Regions from separate parts of the Erwinia sp. SLM-02 genome, predicted to be linked through region 3. Evidence: riboswitches for the same ligand, from Rfam matches in the RefSeq annotation. Region 3 holds a riboswitch; each other region holds the start of a gene.

Region 1 (5,248 bases), on a different contig from region 3:
AAAACCAAGCTGTTAGACAATTCATATGGGAAGAACTCAACGTACTATGATGCTTGGACTCAATTTGTTCCGGATTGTGAGTTAATTAAATTATGACCGACAATGAATCATTGCCAATGTTATCAGTAGTAATTCCTGTTTATAATGTCAGTAAATATGTAATAAAAGCAGTTGATTCAGTTATTAACCAAACCATTAAACCCTACGAGGTCATCATTGTTGATGATGGTTCAACAGATGGTTCAGGTGAGCTTGTAAAAAATCACTATTCTGATTTAGAATTTGTTAAAATCATACGTACTGAAAACCAGGGGTTAGGTGAAGCGAGAAATGTCGGCACAAATGCCGCAACTGGCGATTACATCTATTACTTCGATTCGGATGATTTGATTGAAAATAATTTGATTGAGAATTTTTATAAAGCGTTAAGACTAAATTCAGATATTGACATATTTGCGTTTTCAGCTGAATCGTTTCCTGATGATATTGTCGACAACAACCATGCAGATAGTGCATGGCTCCCTCATTATCGTAGAGGGGCTGAAACTGTCTACGAAAGTGGTGAAGACGCTTTTAATGAACTTTCTGTTAAAGAAGCTTTTTATCCTAATGCATGGCTTTACATCTATAAAAGACAATTGCAAGTGAAACACGGATTGAAATTCAAGCCAATTATTCATGAAGATGAAGAGTTTACGCCGCGGCTATTTTTCGTTGCAGGTAAAATTGTTGTAACCGATCAAGTTTTTTTCCTGCGAAGGGTGCGTGCTGGTTCAATCATGCAATCTGCACGTTCTGAGAAAAATGTTATTGGTTATTTGAAAAGTATTGAATCTTTAGAATCTCTACTTTCGGCTAATGAAAATGAAGTGACCAAAAGAAATTTGCGAGGCAGAATTATTAGCAATATCCTTAATATCATTTTGATAAAAAGGAACAGTCAAGTGATATTTAGTGATACTACTCTTAGTGAATATAATTTAATTTTGTCAAGAAATGGAAATTTTCTCACTAAAATTGCATCTCTAAATTTCTTTGTTTATCGTGTTCTGAATTTTGGATTTAGAAAATTCAAAGCTTAGTCACTGATAAATTCGTTTATTGTCTCTAATGTGATCGCCTTGGTTTTCCCAGGCGATTACTTGGAATGACAATAATTTAATTGGGGAGGGGTATAATACTCTGATGTGCAAGTTTATTGTAGTATTGCTGGCTGCGTGATCAACACCCTGTTGAAAGATAAGCTGACTATTTATAAGTTCTTCAGAAGTAGCAACTTTCTCTCGCACAAGAAAAATACCGCATATTCCTTTTTTGAAAGGAATGCCGACGTTTTTTCATCGTTTCTATTGATTACAATCCATTTTCATCTGACAACTTAGTTATTGGTCACGTATTAAAATGTTTTTTCGCTAGAGTGGAACGCTATTTTTTCATGATTTCAGCTTCCAATTTCAACGCCTCTAAATTAAATGTATACTTAACAAATTCATGTTGAGTAAATTTAAAGGTGTCATACTGCTATTCATAATCATAGCTATACCAACAATGTTTTTTTATATGCTTGGCGTTAAGAATAACCATGTATGGTTGAATGTCCCTAAACTGCTGACTCATTCTAAGAGTTATGTTGTTTTATTCTTCTATGCAATAGGGACGCATTTAGGACGTTTACGGTTTATATCCATTTTTATTTTTGATTTTCTATTCTTCAAACTATTATCTGTAGTAGGGGAAAGTCAGAAGCTACTCAATCTCACAGTCTGACTATTCTCTCCAATATACCATTGTTTCTACATTTATATGTATTTTTAGATGGATTGAAAAATAGGTAAATACAGTTTATTTTTTCTGTATTTCGCTGATGCAAGTTTTTCTAACTATTTCTTATATGGATATTTTGTAGCTGTCGCCAGAAAGGTCGTAGCCACGTATCAATCTCAATTTAGTGACGTTGAGGGGATATTGCTCTCTTTATTAACCACTTTTTTTTGGTCTACGTGTGTTTGATGATCCAGAGAGTGACTGTCCACACTAGGATGGTTATTGGATCCTAAATTATTTTCAAATACCATTCCGTTTCGTTGTAGTTCATACCCGGGATTGAACCGTGCTATATCACCGATGTTGAGATTGTATATATTTAAGTTATTTATTTTCATCACGTTGAGTTTTGAATTTGATTGTTTACAAAACTCGGTCTCGCCTTTATCCTGTCTTCAGTTTTTAACCGAATGTAATCTCAAAATTTATCAATGACTCGGGGTGCCCGTCCTGTTTTACCAGGATCCGGCTGAGAAAAACCCGCATAACCTGAACTGGATAATGCCAGCGGAGGGAAGTCAGATGCCCGACCGGCATCGCCTTCTTGATCGCCGGTTGGGAGTAACGATGATCCAACCCATTCCCCTCAGCCACCACGATGTGGCGCACTCTCTGGCGCTGTTCCGCCAGCAATCCCCCCTTATTCACTGTATGACCAATGATGTGGTGCAGACCTTTACGGCCAACGTGCTGCTGGCGCTGGGGGCTTCCCCGGCAATGGTGATCGATGCCGAAGAGGCCGCACAGTTCAGTGCGGTAGCCAGCGCGCTGCTGGTCAACGTCGGTACGCTAACCCGCTCGCGTAGTGAAGCCATGCTGGCGGCGGTCGAGTCGGCCAATGCTGCCGGGCGCAGCTGGTCGCTGGACCCGGTGGCGGTCGGTGCGTTAGCGTTCCGCACCGGGTTCTGCCATCAGCTGCTGAGCCACAAGCCTGCCGCCATTCGCGGCAACGCCTCAGAGATCATGGCGCTGGCGCAGGAAGCGGTATCCGGTCGCGGTGTGGACTCGCAGCATCAGTCCGATGCCGCGATTCAGGCTGCACAAAAACTTGCTTTGCAGAGCGGGGCGGTGGTCGCGGTGACCGGAGAAGTGGACTTCGTTACCGACGGTCAGCGCATCCTCAGCGTCAGCGGCGGTTCACCTTTGATGACTCGCGTGGTCGGTACCGGCTGTGCGCTGTCGGCGGTGGTGGCTGGCTTTGCCTCGCTGCCCGGCGACCGTTTAATGCACGTTGCCAGCGCCTGCCGCGTGGTATCGCTGGCCGGCGAGCGTGCCGCCGCGATCGCAGCAGGACCGGGGAGTTTTATTCCCGCCTTCCTGGATGCGCTTTATCTACTGACGCCGGAGGAACTGGCATGAAACGAATTAATGCACTGACCATCGCCGGTACCGATCCCAGCGGCGGAGCGGGTATCCAGGCGGATCTGAAAGCGTTCTCGGCGCTGGGGGCTTACGGCACCAGCGTGATTACGGCGCTGGTTGCGCAGAATACCCAGGGCGTGCAGTCGGTATACCGCATCGAGCCGGATTTCGTCGGTGCGCAGCTGGACTCGGTACTTTCGGATGTCCGTATCGATGCCATCAAGATCGGCATGCTGGCAGAGTCCGACGTGGTGGAGGTGGTGGCCGATCGTCTCAGGGCTGCCACCGCGCCGTGGGTCGTGCTTGATACGGTGATGCTGGCGAAAAGTGGGGATCCGCTGCTCTCCGAACGGGCGGTTGCCACGCTGCGCGAGCGTCTGCTGCCGCAGGTCTCCATTATCACCCCGAATCTGCCGGAGGCCGCCGCGCTGCTGGACTGTGCGATGGCCCGCAACGAGCAGGAAATGCGCGAGCAGGGCAGGGAACTGCTGGCCATGGGATGCCAGGCGGTGCTGATGAAGGGTGGCCACCTCAGCGATACAGAAAGCCCGGACTGGCTGTTCACCCGCGAGCTGGAGCAGCGATTCACCGCGCCGCGCGTGAATACCCGTCATACCCACGGCACGGGCTGCACGCTCTCTGCGGCACTGGCTGCGCTGCGTCCTCGCCACGATAACTGGGTGGCAACCGTGCAGGCGGCGAAAACCTGGCTGCAGGGTGCGCTGGAGCAGGCGGATTCGCTGGAGGTGGGGCAGGGAATTGGTCCGGTGCATCACTTCCACAAATGGTGGTAAGGACGTTAAGGGTAAAGGCTCTTTCGTGCGTAATCGTCTGAAAAATCCAGTCAGCAATTTGCCTGGTTAAAGGATTAGGTCCACCCTGTTGAGGTCAGAAATAAGTCGCATTTCTGAACAGCGGGCCACCTGACCGTTGTACAGGTCGTGGCCCTCCCAACCTTTGACAGGAGTTATCATGACGGACATCGTACAGTTATTGGGCAAAGAAGCAGATTCTCTTTTGCAACATCGCTGCATGACTATTCCAGCAGACAGCCTCTATCTTCCGGGATCGGACTATGTTGACCGGGTGATGGTAGATAATAACCGTCCCCCGGCGGTCCTACGCAATATGCAAACCCTGTATAACACCGGTCGTTTAGCCGGGACGGGTTACCTCTCTATCCTGCCGGTTGACCAGGGCGTTGAGCACTCGGCCGGCGCTTCGTTTGCCGCCAACCCGCTGTACTTCGACCCGAAAAACATCGTCGAGCTGGCGATCGAAGCGGGCTGCAACTGCGTTGCCTCCACCTACGGCGTGCTGGCCTCCGTATCCCGCCGCTACGCACACCGCATTCCGTTTATGGTTAAGCTCAACCATAACGAAACCCTCAGTTACCCCACCCAGTACGATCAAACCCTGTATGCCAGCGTAGAGCAGGCCTTTAACCTCGGCGCCGTGGCCGTGGGCGCGACCATCTATTTCGGTTCCGAACAGTCGCGCCGGCAGATTGAGGAGATCTCGGTGGCGTTTGAACGCGCGCACGAACTGGGGCTGGTGACCGTACTGTGGGCCTACCTGCGCAACAACGACTTCAAAAAAGACGGCGTGGACTATCACGCCAGCGCGGATCTCACCGGCCAGGCGAACCATCTGGCGGCGACCATCGGTGCCGATATCGTTAAGCAGAAAATGGCGGAGAATAACGGCGGCTACAAGGCGGTGAACTTTGGCCATACCGACGAGCGGGTTTACACCAAACTGACGACCGATAACCCGATCGATCTGGTGCGCTACCAGCTGGCTAACTGCTATATGGGTCGGGCCGGAATGATTAACTCCGGCGGTGCCGCGGCGGGGGATACCGATATCGCGGAATCCGTTCGTACCGCCGTGATTAATAAGCGCGCCGGAGGAATGGGGCTGATCCTTGGCCGTAAAGCCTTCAAGAAATCAATGAAAGACGGCGTGGCGCTTATTAATTCGGTACAGGACGTTTATCTGAGTAAGAAAGTGACCATAGCGTAATACTATGACAGGCGGATATAAAATATCCGCCTGTCAT
Region 2 (5,248 bases), on a different contig from region 3:
CCAGTAAACCCTGCCGTCTACAATCAGCAGGCTGCGGGGGGCAATCTGCGCCGCGTCTTCAATACTGTGCGACACCATCAGCAGCGTAATATTTCGCTCGCTGCACACCCGATTTACCAGATCCAGCATCTCCTTACGCAAAGCCGGGTCGAGCGCGGAAAAAGGCTCATCCAGCAGCAGAACCGGCTGCTGGCGAACCAGGCAGCGGGCGAGGGCGGCGCGCTGGCGCTGGCCGCCGGAAAGCTGATGCGGCAGCCGCTGCAGCTGTTCTTCCAGACCGACGCGGCGGGCTATGTCCTGCAGAACCTGTTTTTGCCGGTGGCTCAGCTTCAGCCCCGGATGCAGCCCAAGCCCGATGTTTTGCGCCACCGTCAAATGTGGAAAGAGATTGTTCTCCTGAAACAGCATCGATACCGGACGCCTGGCCGGGGGAGAATCACGATGATCCTGACCATCCAGCAGCAGGCTGCCGCTGCTGGCGTGAAGGAAACCGGCGATCAGGCTGAGCAGCGTGCTTTTGCCCGCGCCGCTGGGGCCGAGGATCGCCAGCCGTTCACCCGCCTGCGCGCTGAAGCTAAAGCGCATCGGCAGATGGTTGTAGAGGTAGGTCAGGTTAGTCAGGCTTAACATGGCGCCCCGGCAGTTTTTCAATCAGGGTAAAAAGCAGGAAGCAGAGCAGCAGCAGCAGCAGCGCGGTCACCGCACCTTCGCTGCTGCGGTAGGATCCAATCTGCTGATGAAGATAAAACGGCAGCGTGCGGAAGTTTTCATTGCCGAACAGCGCCACCACGCCAAAATCCCCGATCGACAGCACGCAGGCAAAGGCCAGCGCCTGGGCCAGCGGCCGCTTCAGCGCGCGCAGCTCAATCAGCCGCAGGCGGTTCCAGCCCTGGATACCCAGCGACTGGCACAGACGGTTATAGCGTTCGGCGATGTCGCGCAGCGGGTTCTCCAGCACCTTCATCGCGTAGGGAATGGCCATCAGCGCGTTGGTAAAAATCACGATACCGTCCGCCGACTGCGGCAGGCCCACCGTGGCGTTAAGCAGCAGGAAAAACCCGGTCGCCAGCACGATGCCGGGCATGGCGAGGATCAGCATCCCGCTCAGCTCCAGCGTTTGCCCCCAGCGGGGATGCAGGCGCAGGCGCAGTTCCCGGCTACTCCACAGCAGCATTACCGTCAGCACAACGCTCAGCAGCCCGGCGCCCAGCGCAATGCGCAGTGAGGTAAACGTGGCCTGCCAGAGCGCGGGCTGAACCAGCACGCCGCTCACGCCCTGGCGCAGTCCGTCAACGACGACCGCCAGCAGCGGCGGCAGGATCAGCAGCAGCGCCAGCACAATCAGCAGGCCGTCCTGCAGTTGGGCGCGGCGGCTGTCCTCCGGATTTCGCCAGCCGCCGAGGCTGTCGCTTCCCGCCGGCATCGCCTTGTTCAGCCGCTGGCTGAGCAGCACCAGTCCCAGGCAGCAGATCATCTGCAGCAGCGCCAGAAGCGCGGCCCGGCCGGGATCGTAATCAAAGCTCAGCGCCTGAAAAATCGCCAGTTCGATGGTGGTGGCGCGTGGTCCGCCGCCCAGCGACAGTACGGTGGCAAAGCTGGCGAAGCAGAGCATAAAAATCAGCGCGCCGGCGGGCAGGATCTGGCGACGAAGCCACGGCCATTCCACAATGCGAAAGTGCATCCAGCCGCGCAGGCCGAGCTGGGCCGCGAGCTGGCGCTGCTCGCCGGGGATTTGCTGCAGCGCCTGCAGCAGCAGCCGGCTGGCCAGCGGCAGATTGAAGAAGATATGCGCCAGCAGAATGCCCTGCAGGCCATAGGGAGTAAAGGTGTAGTCAATGCCGACCAGCGCGCAGAGCTGAGCCAGCCAGCCGCTGCGGCCATACACGCTGAGGATGCCAAAGACGGCGACCAGCACCGGCAGCACCAGCGTCATCGCGCACAGGCGCAGCAGGCTGCTGCGCCCGGGGAAGCGGCGGCGATAGAGCGCACGAGCCAGCGGGATCGCAGGCAGCACCGACAGCAGGGCGGAGAGCAGCGCCTGCCAGAACGAAAAGCGCAGCACGTGCCAGAGATAGCTGTCTGACAGAATGCTGCGCCAGTCGCTCTGTGGCGCGTTAAACCACAGCGACAGGAAGGCCAGCAGGGCGACGCCGGCCAGCAGCAGAGCCGTCAGACCGCCCGGGATCAGCCAGCCGGGGATCAGCGGCTGACGGCGCGTTGCCATTTACCGATCCACTGGCTGCGCTGGCGGGCGACGTCCTGCGCGCTGTACTGCAGCGTCGTCGCCGGCACGGTGAGCGTATCAAAACCGGCAGGCAACGTGGTTTTGATGGCCGGATACATCCAGTTGCCGGTGGCAATGGTGTTCTGGAACGCCGGGGTCAGCAGGAACTGCATAAATTCCTGCGCCAGCTTCGGCTGTTTGCTGGCCTTAAGCTGCCCGGCCACTTCCACCTGCAGGTAGTGGCCTTCGCTGAAGCTGGCGGCGGCATACTGGTCTTTTTTCTCTTCAATCAGGTGGTAAGCAGGGGAGGTGGTGTAGCTCAGCACCATATCGCTTTCGCCCTTGAGGAACAGGCCGTAGGCTTCGCTCCAGCCTTTGGTCACGGTTACCGTTTTTTGCGCCAGCTTCTGCCACGCCGCCGGAGACTGTTCGCCGTACACCTTCTGCATCCACAGCAGCAGGCCCAGGCCCGGCGTGCTGGTGCGCGGATCTTCATAAATGACTTTCAGCGGACGGTCGCTCTCGACCAGTTCTTTCAGGCTTTTCGGCGGATTTTTCAGCCGGGTTTTGTCATAAACAAAGGCAAACCAGCCATAGTCAAACGGGACGAAGGTGCTGTTTTTCCAGCCGCCGGGTACGTTACTGCTGTCGGTATTCACCTGGCTGGCGGCGAACAGGCCGGTTTTTTCTGCCGCATCCAGCAGATTGTTGTCCAGCCCCAGCACCACGTCGGCCTGGCTGTTTTTGCCTTCCATCCGCAGGCGGTTCAGCAACGACACGCCATCCGCCAGCGCGACAAACTTCAGCTCGCAGTTGCACTGCGCTTCAAAGGCTTTTTTGACCGCCGGGCCGGGGCCCCAGTCGGCGGAGAACGAGTCGTAGGTATAAACGGTCAGCGTGTCTTTCGCGGCAGCGGCGGGCAGCGAGAACAGCACCAGCAGAGGTAAGATTTTTTTTAACACTTTGCGTTCCTTGAAATGAAGATGCGCAAAGGATCTGAGTAAACGGCACTCTCAAATCCCTACGCCGGTATGAGCCGGATCAGGTTCGACGGGTTTTCTCTCAGCGGTATCACTCTGCTGCTGCGCAGCAGGTCATCCGCACCCCGTTGAGAACGGCCTATTCTAGTGAGTTCACTCCACTAACGAAAGCTTTCATGACTCGTCCGGCGGCGCAAACCAGGCGGATTTGAAATCGAACCAGCCCAGCGTGTTCATTCTCACGCCGCGCATGCTGCGCTGGCCGTGCAGCTGCAGCCAGTGATGGAACAGCGGGTGCAGGTAATGATTGTCGATCAGCCGTTTGCTCCAGTCGGCCAGAGGCAGCTTCTGTTCCCGCCAGTGCCGGGCATCCTGATGCCAGTCGATGGGAACGCAGTGGTGCATCAACGGCATTTCGTACAGCAGTGAGAACAGCGAAAACTCCAGCGGCAGCGTAAAGTTGGCGCTGCCCAGCCAGATATCACTGTCGGCATTACCCTGATACCAGCTCTCATAGTCCAGTTCCTGCGTTATCAATTCCACGCCGTGGGCAGCCAGAATCGGCCCCAGCGCGTTGGCGATCCCCTGGTGTTCAATCTGATCGCTGTACCAGGTAATCGTCAGCGAATTCAGCCCCTCGGGCTTATCGGTAATCTCCATATCGTGGCGATGGTGCCAGCGCGGCAGCAGTCCCCAGGCCGGGAACCAGTAACGCTGATAGGCGATGCCGCTGTGGTTGAGCAGGGTAATCGGATTGAAGATTGAACTGAGCCAGCGGCGTACCGCTTCGTTACCGCCCAGCGCGGAACGCTGGTCAAACAGCAGGAAATAGCAGCCTTCTTCCAGCCGGCTCTCCTGGGGATGTTCATCGGTGTTGTCGCTTTGCAGCTTCACGCCCGAGTAAACCAGCTCATCGCTGATTTCAGGCAGCACCCAGATATTGACCTCGTCGATCAGTGCGCGATAGCCAAAATAGTCGTCGAAGGCGCTGATCCGCAGCTGGCTTTGCTGGTTGTGCTCGACGGCATACGGGCCGGTTCCCGACGGCTGACGGGCGAAATTGCGCATAAACGGCCACTCCTTTGGCAGGATCATTGCGCTGACGCTGGCCAGCAGCCAGGGGATCCAGCTGTCCGGATGCTTCAGGTGAATATCCAGCGTCCAGGGCGTTGTGGATTCAATGCGTTCGAAGTGACTGAACAGCGGCTGATCGTTTAAGCGCTGCAGACTGGCGATAACGTCTTCCATATCCAGCTCGCGCCCGTGGTGAAAACGGATCGCCGGGCGCAGGAAAAACCGCCAGTGCAGCGGAGTCAGCTGCTGCCAGTGGTGGGCGATATCGGGTTCGGCTTCCCCGTTTTCCTCATTTATTCGCGCCAGGCCGCTGAATATCTGGCGGGCGAGGTGGGTTTCCGATCGCCGCAGCGGCGTGCCCGGCAGCAAATTGAGCAGCGGCCGGTAGTAAAGAACCCGCAGGATATGTTTTCCCTGGCGGAAACTGCGCCCCAGATGGGACAGCAGCATCTGCCGCACGCGGTTTTTATCACCGACTAACTGCACCAGCTGGTCAATGCGGTCCTGCTCCAGCAGATCCTCCGCACGCTGCTGCTGCAGGGCCAGCCCGGTGTAGAGAAAACTGAGCCGTGACCGCTTGCCGCGTCCGGCTTCCGCCTGCCACTCCAGCCAGCCTGCCTCCTGCATTGCATTCAGCAGGTTGCGCATATGGCGGCGTGAGCAGCTGAGCCGCACCGCCAGATCGTTAAGGGTAGTTTCCTGCGGCTGGCCGTCGCAGTATTGCCAGAGCCGGATAAATTGCTGCTGCAAACGCGGTGAGGACATAAAAGAGGAACTCCGTAGTCAAAGCGGTCAGTTTTTCCTGCCGTATATTACGGCGATAATGGTCACAGATGGAAGAGCGGGAGGCACTCTGCGGAGTGGCGCTTGGCCATCTTTACGTGGCTGAGGTCACTGATTTCTGAGTATGGTGCTGTTCACCAGCCAGCGGGCAAAAATGTCGCTGGCTTTTTTCGTCGTTTCTCTTCTA
Region 3 (5,248 bases):
GTGGCGCATTCAGCCTGAAACAGCACCTCGCCTCTTATTTCTTCGCCTGTAGCTGATTATTTTTCACGGCACCGCCGTCAACAGGAACCAGCGAAGGCGTACGTTCACCGGACGAGCCGTTTGAAACCTTTCCTTTTTTATCCTTTATTTCAGAGGTTTCTTCAACCCAGTGGGAATTACCAATAAATACGCCGCCTTTCTCAATTGAGAACTCACTAGCATAAACATCGCCTTCTATTCTTCCTCGCGACATTATCACTACAGTTTTAGCGTAGCAGCATCCTTTCAGCAGACCGTTTACGATCAGTTTGAACGAAGTAACTTTGCCAACCACACGACCTTCTTTACCGATCTGCGTGATTTTTTTACTGGTTATATCCCCTTCCACTTCGCCACTGATAGTAATGTTATTTTCATTAGTTATTTCACCCCGCAGCATTGTTCCCGGTGAAATAGTTGTTTCCTTTATATTGTTACTTTCAGCAAAGGGATCAATGTTAATATTTTCACACGCTGCACTGGCCGGCGAAGCCAACTTTTCCGATGCCTGAACTTCTTCTTTCTTACTGAAATTAAACATATTTATAACCACTCTGTGAACGCGTAGATATGACGACAGACGAAACAGGATGAGGCATCCCATACCGCTAAGGAAAATTAGCATTGATAGCCTGTGCGACAGCAAAAAAGCAATAATACTGCCGATCCAGAGAACCCAGATCCCCCAAAGATAATATTGTGTTTTAGTTTCAAACATACCGACGTCCAACCTACATATGGATCACCCTGATGGATTTTTACCCGCCGAACAGTCAACGCCTGCACAGGAATAAGTCACGTTGCGTTCAAAGGATTTAATAATATATATCAGGAAATGGCACTTTAAGCTTAAAAAAAGCCATCTCTGGTGTCATGAATTAAAAGCGACAGGCGGAGGTAATTGAAAACTATTCCATGTTGCGTGCTTAAAATCTTCCACGATGTGAATCATATTAGAATTTAACGGGGAGATAAACCTAAAGGTCATTATATCTGTACTGAATTAAACACCCTGGCCTCACACAGCAGCGGGCCAGGGTAAACACGAAACCAGACTATTGATCGCCAATCATCCGCAAACTTTATTCTGACTCTGCACGGCACAGCGCGACGGTATCTTCAATTAAACGCCGGGCAATAGTGCCTGCAGGCGGCAGCAGCGGTAAGGCATCGTAGCGATACCAGCCCGCATCCAGCAGCTCTTTGGGGTCGATGTTAATTTCCCCCGAATCATAGTCGGCCATAAAGGCCATCATCAGCGACTGCGGGAACGGCCACGGCTGTGAGGAAACGTAACGCAGGTTTTTCACCTTAATAGACGCTTCTTCCATGACTTCACGCGCAACGGTCTGCTCAAGGGTTTCACCGACTTCAGCAAAACCAGCCAGCACGGTATAGATACCGTTACGGTGGCGGGTGTGCTGCGCCAGCAAAATCTCATCCCCGCGGCGGATGGCGACAATGATACAGGGAGCGATTTGCGGATAGTAGCGCTGGCGGCAGTGGCTGCACAGGCATGCCCATTCGGTTTTACTGTGATGCATCTCATGCCCACAGTAACCACACCAGCGATGTGAGCGGTAAAACTCCGCCAGCTGGATACCCCGACCGACCAGCTGAAACAACCCGGTTTCCTGACCAAGCAGCTGGCGCAGCGATCCGATTTCCTGTGCCCGGCTTTGACAGATCAACCAGACCGTTTCCCCCTGCCATTCACCGATGGGCGATCCTTTTGATCCCGTCAGTCCGAGCGATTCGGCAGATCCTCGCGGAATTTCGCCTTTTGGTAACCAAATTTTATGTTCGTGGCTGACAACCCACCAGCCAGTGTCTACGCTTGATATTTGACGTTCCATAACTTGCTTATCATCCTCAGCTCAAAGACTGGTTTGAGGTCAGGCATTAAAAATAATACTCACGGAGATGAACATGCTTAACCAGTTAGAAAATCTGGCCGCACGCGTTGGCGGCTGCAGTGAACTGGTCGATTTCTGTTTGCTCTCCCGCAAGCAGCTGCTGATTGCCTATTACCAAATGGCCGGTTTAAAGCCTAACAAGGAATCGCAGGCGGCGCTCGATGAAAATGCGCTGGATAATTTCTGTCAGAGCCTGGTGGATTATCTCTCAACCGGTCACTTCACCGCCTATGAACGTTTTATCAAAGAGCTTGAAGGCACCCAACAGCTGGCGCAGGCGGCGTTGATTTATCCCTCTTTACGCGCCAATACCGACCACATTATGCATATTTACGATACGTATCTGGAAAAGGCTATTGAAACGGATAACTCCGTCGATTTCCAGAGAACGCTTTCGCTGGTTGGCGAGGTACTGGCTGAACGCTTTGTGCTGGAAGATAAATTCATCAAGCTGGCTTTAGAAAAAGTGGCTGAAAATCAGAGGACTGAAGATGAGGCGCCCCTTGCCCCTTCCGCCTGATGCGTTATCAGATTGTGAATTGCTTGTAGTTTCCAAATAGCCCCTTTATGCTGAAGGGGCTATTTAGTTTGAGCAAAAAACATTTTGCTTTGACTGAAAACTGATTTTCTGGCGTTCAGGCCAGAATATCGGGCAGCATTTCTTGTCGGAGTGCCCCACGGGGCTGAGACCGTTAATTCGGGATCCGCGGAACCTGTTCAGGTTAACACCTGCGAAGGGAACAAGAGTAAAATCGTCTGTGATGATGCGAAATAAAATGTTTCACATCGTTCAAATTACTCCCGCCTCCAGGCAAGCAACTTTCCCTAATAATTCAGGAATTTGCTATGTCTACCGTTGAAAAACTTCTCGTTGAGAAAAAAACAAACCGCCGCGAACAGCGCGCTGAAGCTCAGCAGTTTATTGATTCCCTGCAGGGTACGGCATTCCCCAATTCAAAACGTATTTATCTGACCGGATCCCGGGACGATATCCGCGTTCCGATGCGTGAAATTCAGCTCAGTCCCACCGTCGTTGGGGGCAGTAAAGATGACCCAACGCTGGAAGAGAATGAACCGGTCCCGGTGTATGACACGGCTGGCCCCTACGGCGATCCGGCCGCCACTATCGACGTGCATCGCGGCATTGAAAAACTGCGCAGCGCCTGGATTAATCAGCGCGCCGATACGGAAGAAATGACCGAACTCAGCTCGGTCTATACCCAGCAGCGACTGGCCGATGAAGGACTGGATCATCTGCGCTTCGACAATCTCCCGCGCCCGCGCCGCGCACTGGCTGGCCGCTGTGTCACCCAGATGCATTACGCACGCCTTGGCGTGATCACCCCGGAAATGGAATATATCGCCATCCGCGAGAATATGGGCCGCGAACGCATCCGGGGTGAAATCCTGCTGCAACAGCATCCGGGCAACGGTTTTGGTGCCAGCCTGCCGGAAAATATCAGCGCGGAGTTTGTGCGCCAGGAAGTCGCCGCCGGGCGGGCGATCATTCCGGCTAATATTAACCATCCGGAATCCGAACCGATGATCATTGGGCGTAACTTCCTGGTGAAAATCAACGCCAATATCGGCAACTCCGCTGTCAGTTCTTCGATTGAGGAGGAGGTTGAAAAGCTGGTGTGGTCAGCACGCTGGGGCGCGGATACGGTGATGGATCTTTCCACCGGTCGCTATATCCATGAAACACGCGAATGGATCCTGCGCAACAGCCCGGTCCCGATCGGCACCGTACCGATCTACCAGGCGCTGGAGAAGGTCAACGGGGTGGCGGAAGATCTTAACTGGGAAATTTTCCGCGATACGCTACTGGAGCAGGCCGAACAGGGCGTTGACTATTTCACCATTCACGCCGGTGTGCTGTTGCGGTACGTGCCAATGACGGCAAAACGATTGACCGGGATTGTTTCACGTGGGGGATCGATCATGGCCAAATGGTGCCTGTCGCACCATAAAGAGAGCTTCCTCTACCTGCATTTCCGGGAAATCTGTGAAATTTGCGCCGCCTATGACGTATCCCTCTCACTGGGTGACGGCCTGCGCCCGGGATCGATTCAGGATGCCAATGACGAAGCACAGTTTTCCGAGCTGCATACGCTGGGAGAACTGACCAAAATTGCCTGGGAGTACGATGTGCAGGTGATGATTGAGGGGCCGGGCCACGTACCAATGCAGATGATCCGCCGTAATATGACCGAGCAGCTGGAGCACTGCCATGAAGCACCGTTTTATACGCTCGGCCCGCTGACCACCGATATCGCGCCAGGCTACGACCACTTTACGTCGGGAATTGGGGCCGCAATGATCGGCTGGTTTGGCTGCGCGATGCTGTGCTATGTAACGCCGAAAGAGCACCTTGGCTTACCCAACAAAGAAGATGTTAAACAGGGTCTGATTACCTATAAAATTGCTGCGCACGCTGCCGATCTCGCCAAAGGCCATCCGGGTGCGCAGATCCGTGATAATGCGATGTCGAAGGCGCGCTTCGAGTTTCGCTGGGAAGATCAGTTCAACCTTGCCCTCGATCCGCATACAGCCCGCGCCTATCATGATGAAACCCTGCCGCAGGAATCCGGTAAGGTGGCGCACTTCTGCTCAATGTGCGGCCCAAAGTTCTGTTCGATGAAGATCACCCAGGAAGTACGCGAATACGCCGCGCGCCAGCAAGCTCAGGCCGTGCCGATTGAGATCGGTATGGCGCAGATGTCTGATGAATTCCGCACTCGCGGCGGTGAACTGTATCACCGTGCCGATGCGCTTAAAACCGAGGAAAATGTATGAGTCGTGGTCCTTTTCCCGCAACCGATGCCCGGCTTGGGCTTTATCCGGTGGTGGAAACCGTAGAATGGATTGCCCGCCTGCTGGATTTTGGTGTGCGCACTATTCAGCTACGCATTAAAGATCGTCAGGATGAGGAAGTAGAGCAGCAGATCGCGGAGGCGATTGCCCTCGGTAAACGTTACCAGGCGAGGCTGTTTATTAACGACTACTGGCGTCTGGCGATCAAACATCAGGCCTATGGCGTTCACCTGGGGCAGGAAGATCTGGATATCGCCGACCTTGATGCGATTCACGCTGCCGGGCTGCGGCTGGGACTGTCTACTCACGATGATGCCGAGCTGGATCGCGCACTGGCCGTTCAGCCTTCGTACATCGCACTGGGCCATGTCTTCCCTACGCAGACCAAAGATATGCCATCTGCGCCGCAGGGGCTGGTCGAACTGACCCGTCACATTCAGCGTTTGCAGGGTGTCTCAACCGTGGCGATTGGGGGTATC
Region 4 (5,248 bases), on a different contig from region 3:
GCTGGTTGTTCTCGCCGTGATGCTGGTGCTGCCGACGCCCGACGGCATGCCGCCGCAGGCCTGGCACTATTTTGCGGTATTCGTGGCGATGATAGTCGGGATGATCCTTGAGCCGATCCCGGCGACGGCGATCAGTTTTATCGCCGTGACGGTCTGCATCATCAGCAGCCATTACGTGTTATTTGATGCCGCTGAACTGGCCAATCCCGAATTTAACGCCGGGAAACAGGCGCTGAAATGGGGTCTGGCGGGCTTCTCCAGCTCGACGGTCTGGCTGGTGTTCGGTGCCTTCATCTTCGCGCTGGGCTACGAAGTAACCGGGCTGGGCCGCCGTATTGCGCTGTTTATGGTCAAATTTATGGGCAAACGCACGCTGACGCTGGGTTACGCTATCGTCATCATCGACGTCATGCTGGCCCCGTTTACGCCGTCCAACACCGCGCGTACCGGCGGGACGGTATTCCCGGTAATCAAAAACCTGCCGCCGCTGTTTAAATCATTTCCCAACGACCCTTCCTCAAAGCGCATCGGCGGATACCTGATGTGGATGATGGTGATTGGGACCAGCCTCAGCTCCTCGATGTTTATTACCGGTTCCGCGCCCAACGTGCTGGGTCTGGAGTTCGTGGGTAAAATTGCCGGCATTCAGATCAGCTGGCTGCAGTGGTTCCTCAGCTTCCTGCCCGTGGGGATTATCCTTCTGGTGGTGGCCCCCTGGCTTTCTTACATTCTGTACAAGCCGGAGATCACCCACAGCGAGGAGGTATCGAACTGGGCGGGCGAAGCGCTGAGAGAGATGGGCCGCCTGACGCGAAAAGAGATCACGCTGATTGGCCTGGTGCTGCTGAGCCTGGGGCTGTGGGTATTCGGCGGCAAAATCATCAACGCGACGGCGGTGGGGCTGCTGGCGGTTTCCCTGATGCTGGCGCTGCACGTGGTGCCGTGGAAGGACATCACCAAATACCACAGCGCCTGGAATACGCTGGTTAACCTGGCAACGCTGGTGGTGATGGCAAATGGCCTGACCCGCTCCGGCTTTATCGACTGGTTTGCCAACACCATGAGCCGACATCTGGAAGGGTTTTCCCCCAGCGGCACCGTGGTTGCGCTGGTGCTGGTGTTCTATTTTGCCCACTATCTGTTTGCCAGCCTTTCCGCCCACACCGCCACCATGCTGCCGATGATCCTGGCGGTGGGGAAAGGCATCCCCGGCGTGCCGATGGAACACCTGTGTATTTTGCTGGTGCTGTCTATCGGTATCATGGGCTGCCTGACGCCGTATGCCACCGGCCCGGGCGTGATTATCTACGGCTGCGGCTACGTGAAGTCGAAGGACTACTGGCGGCTGGGTGCCATTTTCGGCGTGGTGTTTATTTCGCTGCTGCTGCTGGTGGGCTGGCCGATCCTGGCGATGTGGAGCTGACCGGTCAGGGGCAGACTGCGCTGGCATTCTGCCCCACTCTTCATGACAGTTTGGATGCCCGAGTTTCTCGGGGATCCTGAATTGGCATTACCCTGCTTTCAGCCTGATTTACTGATAGGCCGCATCAAAAAACGCTTTCTCAAGCCCTACCGCACGGCGGAAAAGGTCCTCACACTGCGGGGCTTCCGCCGGGCCAACGCGGTCCAGCTCCTCGCGGATAAACGCCACAAACGCATTGAAATCAGGGTTGTCGTGCAGCGTGACCCACTCGGCATAGACGAAATTGTCCGGTAGCGGTCGGGCAGCCTGAGATGCCCAGTCAAAATACAGCCATTCCGCCACGTTCAGCACCGTCAGGATCGCCGCATAGCTGCGGGTGGCAGCCGCTTCGCGCATGATGGCTTTGAAACCGGCCGTCGGCGCGGTATCAGGCTTTTCGCTGCGCAGTTGCTCACCGACGCCGAGCGCGGTAAACGAACGCAGGAAATAGGTGTTTTCTTCCGAGGAAACCATCCCGGCAAAGCGGCCAAAGCGCAGGCGGGCTTCGGTGGTATCGGCGCTGGCCATCGCCGCACCCACCAGGATCAGGAAGCTGTCGAGGAAGCGGTGATCCTGAATCAGGTAATTAATCATCACGCGGTCGTCAACGGTGCCGGTGACCAGCTCCTCAACGAAACGGTGACTGACGGCCGCCGACCATGTCGGCAGATTCTGGTTACGCAGGGTTTCGGTAAAACGTTCGGTCATCGTGTTGTCCTGTAAAGTAAAGACAGCGCGACTGAATGTGGGTACTCAGGCAGTCTGGTACAAAGACCGGTAAGAGTCAGACAGGTTGCGCCATCCCTTCGCCGGCATTATCCGGATCAGGTATTAAGGGTCTTCGCACCGTTGCATGTGCGAACTCTCAGCCCGATATCAGGCTCCCCCTGGAAAGGTTCGGCAAGAAACATAACCCGTCAGTTCCGGTGTTGTAAACAAAAACTGAGTAATGAGTAATACTCTGATAACAGATGGAATAAGATTGGACAAAGCGGGGCATCAACACTCGATCAGTACCAGATCCGCCTCATTTAAACCGGTCATCTTGATCACCGTTAAACGATCCATACCATTTTGCAGCATCGTTTGAGCGATTTTGAGTGCAGCCGCTCGTCGACCCTTTTCAATACCACTCTGCTCCCCGAGCAAAATCCCCTTCTTCATTCCCTTCTTTTCAAGCTGCTCTGCAAGCGTCATAAGTTGCTCCTTATACGGTGGGACGCGCCGCGCGAGTTTACGGATAAAGGCTTCTGCATCGGACATTTCCGCCGTCTGCGCGAAATAGTTTACCAACGTCACCAACTGCTGTCCCGTCATGTGTTTTGCCAAAATTAAAGTTGCCAGCGTGTCCACCAGCCCGGCGAGATCGCGCAGATGGATATGTTTTTGCAGCAGAGTCAGCGCAGCCATACTTCGATGTTGCATAATTTCATCATCCGGAATCACCGTCACGTCCACCAGCGTAAAAGCGCCTCCGTAAATCTCCTCCGCCAGTGCCGGATCGTCAAACTCATCCAGCCAGCGGGTCGGCCAGGGATACGGACTGCGTTTTCCGGCATAGAACAGCACCGGGATGACGAGCGGCAGTTTTTTATGCCCGGCCTCAAGATGGCGCTGCATCGCCGCCACCGCGTATCGCATCAATCGGAAGGCCATATGTTTATCCGGTGTTGACTGGTGTTCAATAAGAACGTGGACGTATGCATCACCGCTGAGGGTTTTCATGCGGTAGAGCACATCGCTGAAGTAGGCACGCAGGTTTTCCTCGATAAAACTCCCTGACTGTAGCTTCAGCGTGCTGAAATCACATATTTGCTGAAGCGCGCGTGGCAGATGAAGCTGCATAAAATCGCGAGCGGTATTGGGATTATTCAGAAACTGTTTAAACACCAGATCGTGCGGCGTCGGGCTGATACTTTTCCGATGTTCATCTCCCCTTTTCGATGCTGTCATGTCCTCTCCCTGGACGGATAAATGTAATCAGTGAGAAGGTTACCTAATCGGACGTCGCTGCATGAAAAAATGTCTGCGTATTGCCTCGCATTTATCGTTGTAACGGAAGTGAAATGTAAATCTCACTCTCAACGAATAGCGAAAAATGTCCTGGCGGCATTTTAAGTTTAAAAAAAATGAATTCTCTGGAACATACTCAACCCGATTTTATTCAACACGCCGATTATTAAAAATAAAGTTAGTCATTATTTTTTGGCAACCTTCCTTATCCGTTCGAAATGCATTAACTATAAAAAACACCGGCTTGAAAAATAATAATTCCCATTCAAGGCATAATAATCAATGAAACATAGCCGCTACGCGTCTCAGCATCATAAAAAACATTCGACCGCATGGCGATTATGCCGCTGGACCAGCGGGATCGTTGCCTGTGTAGTTGTTGTAGCCGTGCTTGCCTGGTTAGCCACCCTGGTCATCCCCAAATCCGGGAACGCCCTCGCAAAAGACCCTCTGCCCGTCAATGAGCAACAGATCAAACGCGGAGAATACCTCGCCCGCGTGGGCGACTGTGTCGCCTGCCATACGGCACCCGGCAAGCCGGCGTTTAGCGGCGGTTTGCCCATCGCCTCGCCGATTGGAGGGATGATCCCGCCCAATATTACGCCCGATAAAAGCACCGGCATTGGTCACTATTCCTACGGTGACTTTGAACGTGCGGTCAGATACGGCATCGCTCCCTCGGGCGACACGCTTTACCCCGCAATGCCGTGGATTTCCTATTCGCGTCTGACTCAGGACGACATGGCGGCGCTTTATGCCTATTTCATGCACGGCGTTACGCCGGTCGTTGCTCCGCGCCAGCAGAACACCATTCCCTGGCCGCTCTCCCTGCGCTGGCCGATGACCTGGTGGCGTTGGCTTTTCGCCCCTGAAACGGCACTGACTGCCGCGCTGCCGAAAGATCCCGTGGCGCTTGGCACCTACTATGTTACCGGCCTCGGTCACTGCGGTGCCTGTCATACACCTCGTGCCATCACGCTGCAGGAAGCCGTTTTTGATAACAGCAAAGGCAGCCAGTATTTATCCGGTGGACAGGTTATTGATGGCTACTCGGTGCCGTCCCTACGGGGCGAACGGCGCTCCGGGCTGGGCCTTACCCGCGCCGAAGAGATTGTCGCATTATTAAAAACCGGGCGTTCAGACAAAACGGCAACCTTTGGCCCAATGTCCGATGTGGTGACTCACTCCACACAATATATGTCCGACAGCGATCTTTATGCGATTGCCGCTTATCTGCGATCCCTGCAGCCGAATATCATACAGGATAAACCCTATTACGACTTAACCACCCTGAACCGGTTAACTCGTGGTGATGAATTAACTCCCGGGGGAAAACTGTATTTATCCCACTGCGAAGGCTGCCATTTAGCTAACGGACTGGGCTACAAAAATAAATTACCGGCGCTGGCATTGAATACGATGGTCAATAATCCCGACCCGGCCAGTTTAATAAAAATTGTGCTGACGGGCGCCACCAACGCCGAAACAAAACACAGCGACACGCTCTATTCGATGCCCGCCTATGCCGGTTCACTCAGCGACGAAAATATCGCTGACGTATTAAGTTTTATTCGATCGTCATGGGGCAATCAGGCTGCTGAAGTGTCTGCTTCAGCCGTGTCAGAGGTGCGTAAAGACAGGGCAACACGGAACAATAACGGCGCACGCGACTAATGAAAACTTACGGAGTGGGTATGAAAAACAGCCATCGCGGCTTACAGATATGGCTTTTCCTGATCAGCATGGCGATTCTCGCTGCGCCACAGGCGCTGG

What was found. Region 3 has a riboswitch for thiamine pyrophosphate ahead of thiC (phosphomethylpyrimidine synthase ThiC). Riboswitches for the same ligand answer to the same signal wherever they lie in the genome.
Region 1: it holds a riboswitch for thiamine pyrophosphate, as region 3 does, so the genes downstream of both, thiM (hydroxyethylthiazole kinase) here and thiC (phosphomethylpyrimidine synthase ThiC) in region 3, are expected to answer to the same signal.
Region 2: it holds a riboswitch for thiamine pyrophosphate, as region 3 does, so the genes downstream of both, thiB (thiamine ABC transporter substrate binding subunit) here and thiC (phosphomethylpyrimidine synthase ThiC) in region 3, are expected to answer to the same signal.
Region 4: it holds a riboswitch for thiamine pyrophosphate, as region 3 does, so the genes downstream of both, PGH32_RS05115 (TenA family protein) here and thiC (phosphomethylpyrimidine synthase ThiC) in region 3, are expected to answer to the same signal.

The regions. Positions count from the first base shown of each region.
Region 1 is NZ_JAQISN010000001.1:2,337,047-2,342,294, reverse strand. Features, by position in the region: gene PGH32_RS10875 (polysaccharide pyruvyl transferase family protein) at 1-96, shown strand, start outside; gene PGH32_RS10870 (glycosyltransferase) at 93-1,082, shown strand; TPP riboswitch at 2,252-2,357, shown strand; gene thiM (hydroxyethylthiazole kinase) at 2,392-3,183, shown strand; gene thiD (bifunctional hydroxymethylpyrimidine kinase/phosphomethylpyrimidine kinase) at 3,180-3,980, shown strand; gene fbaB (class I fructose-bisphosphate aldolase) at 4,159-5,211, shown strand.
Region 2 is NZ_JAQISN010000003.1:374,780-380,027, forward strand. Features, by position in the region: gene thiQ (thiamine ABC transporter ATP-binding protein ThiQ) at 1-630, opposite strand, end outside; gene thiP (thiamine/thiamine pyrophosphate ABC transporter permease ThiP) at 614-2,224, opposite strand; gene thiB (thiamine ABC transporter substrate binding subunit) at 2,200-3,186, opposite strand; TPP riboswitch at 3,225-3,342, opposite strand; gene sgrR (HTH-type transcriptional regulator SgrR) at 3,379-5,043, opposite strand.
Region 3 is NZ_JAQISN010000008.1:15,932-21,179, reverse strand. Features, by position in the region: gene PGH32_RS24170 (bactofilin family protein) at 35-757, opposite strand; gene nudC (NAD(+) diphosphatase) at 1,122-1,895, opposite strand; gene rsd (sigma D regulator) at 1,969-2,475, shown strand; TPP riboswitch at 2,612-2,712, shown strand; gene thiC (phosphomethylpyrimidine synthase ThiC) at 2,802-4,751, shown strand; gene thiE (thiamine phosphate synthase) at 4,748-5,248, shown strand, end outside.
Region 4 is NZ_JAQISN010000001.1:1,095,997-1,101,244, reverse strand. Features, by position in the region: gene PGH32_RS05120 (anion permease) at 1-1,423, shown strand, start outside; gene PGH32_RS05115 (TenA family protein) at 1,532-2,170, opposite strand; TPP riboswitch at 2,247-2,360, opposite strand; gene PGH32_RS05110 (Rpn family recombination-promoting nuclease/putative transposase) at 2,462-3,415, opposite strand; gene PGH32_RS05105 (c-type cytochrome) at 3,758-5,149, shown strand; gene PGH32_RS05100 (c-type cytochrome) at 5,170-5,248, shown strand, end outside.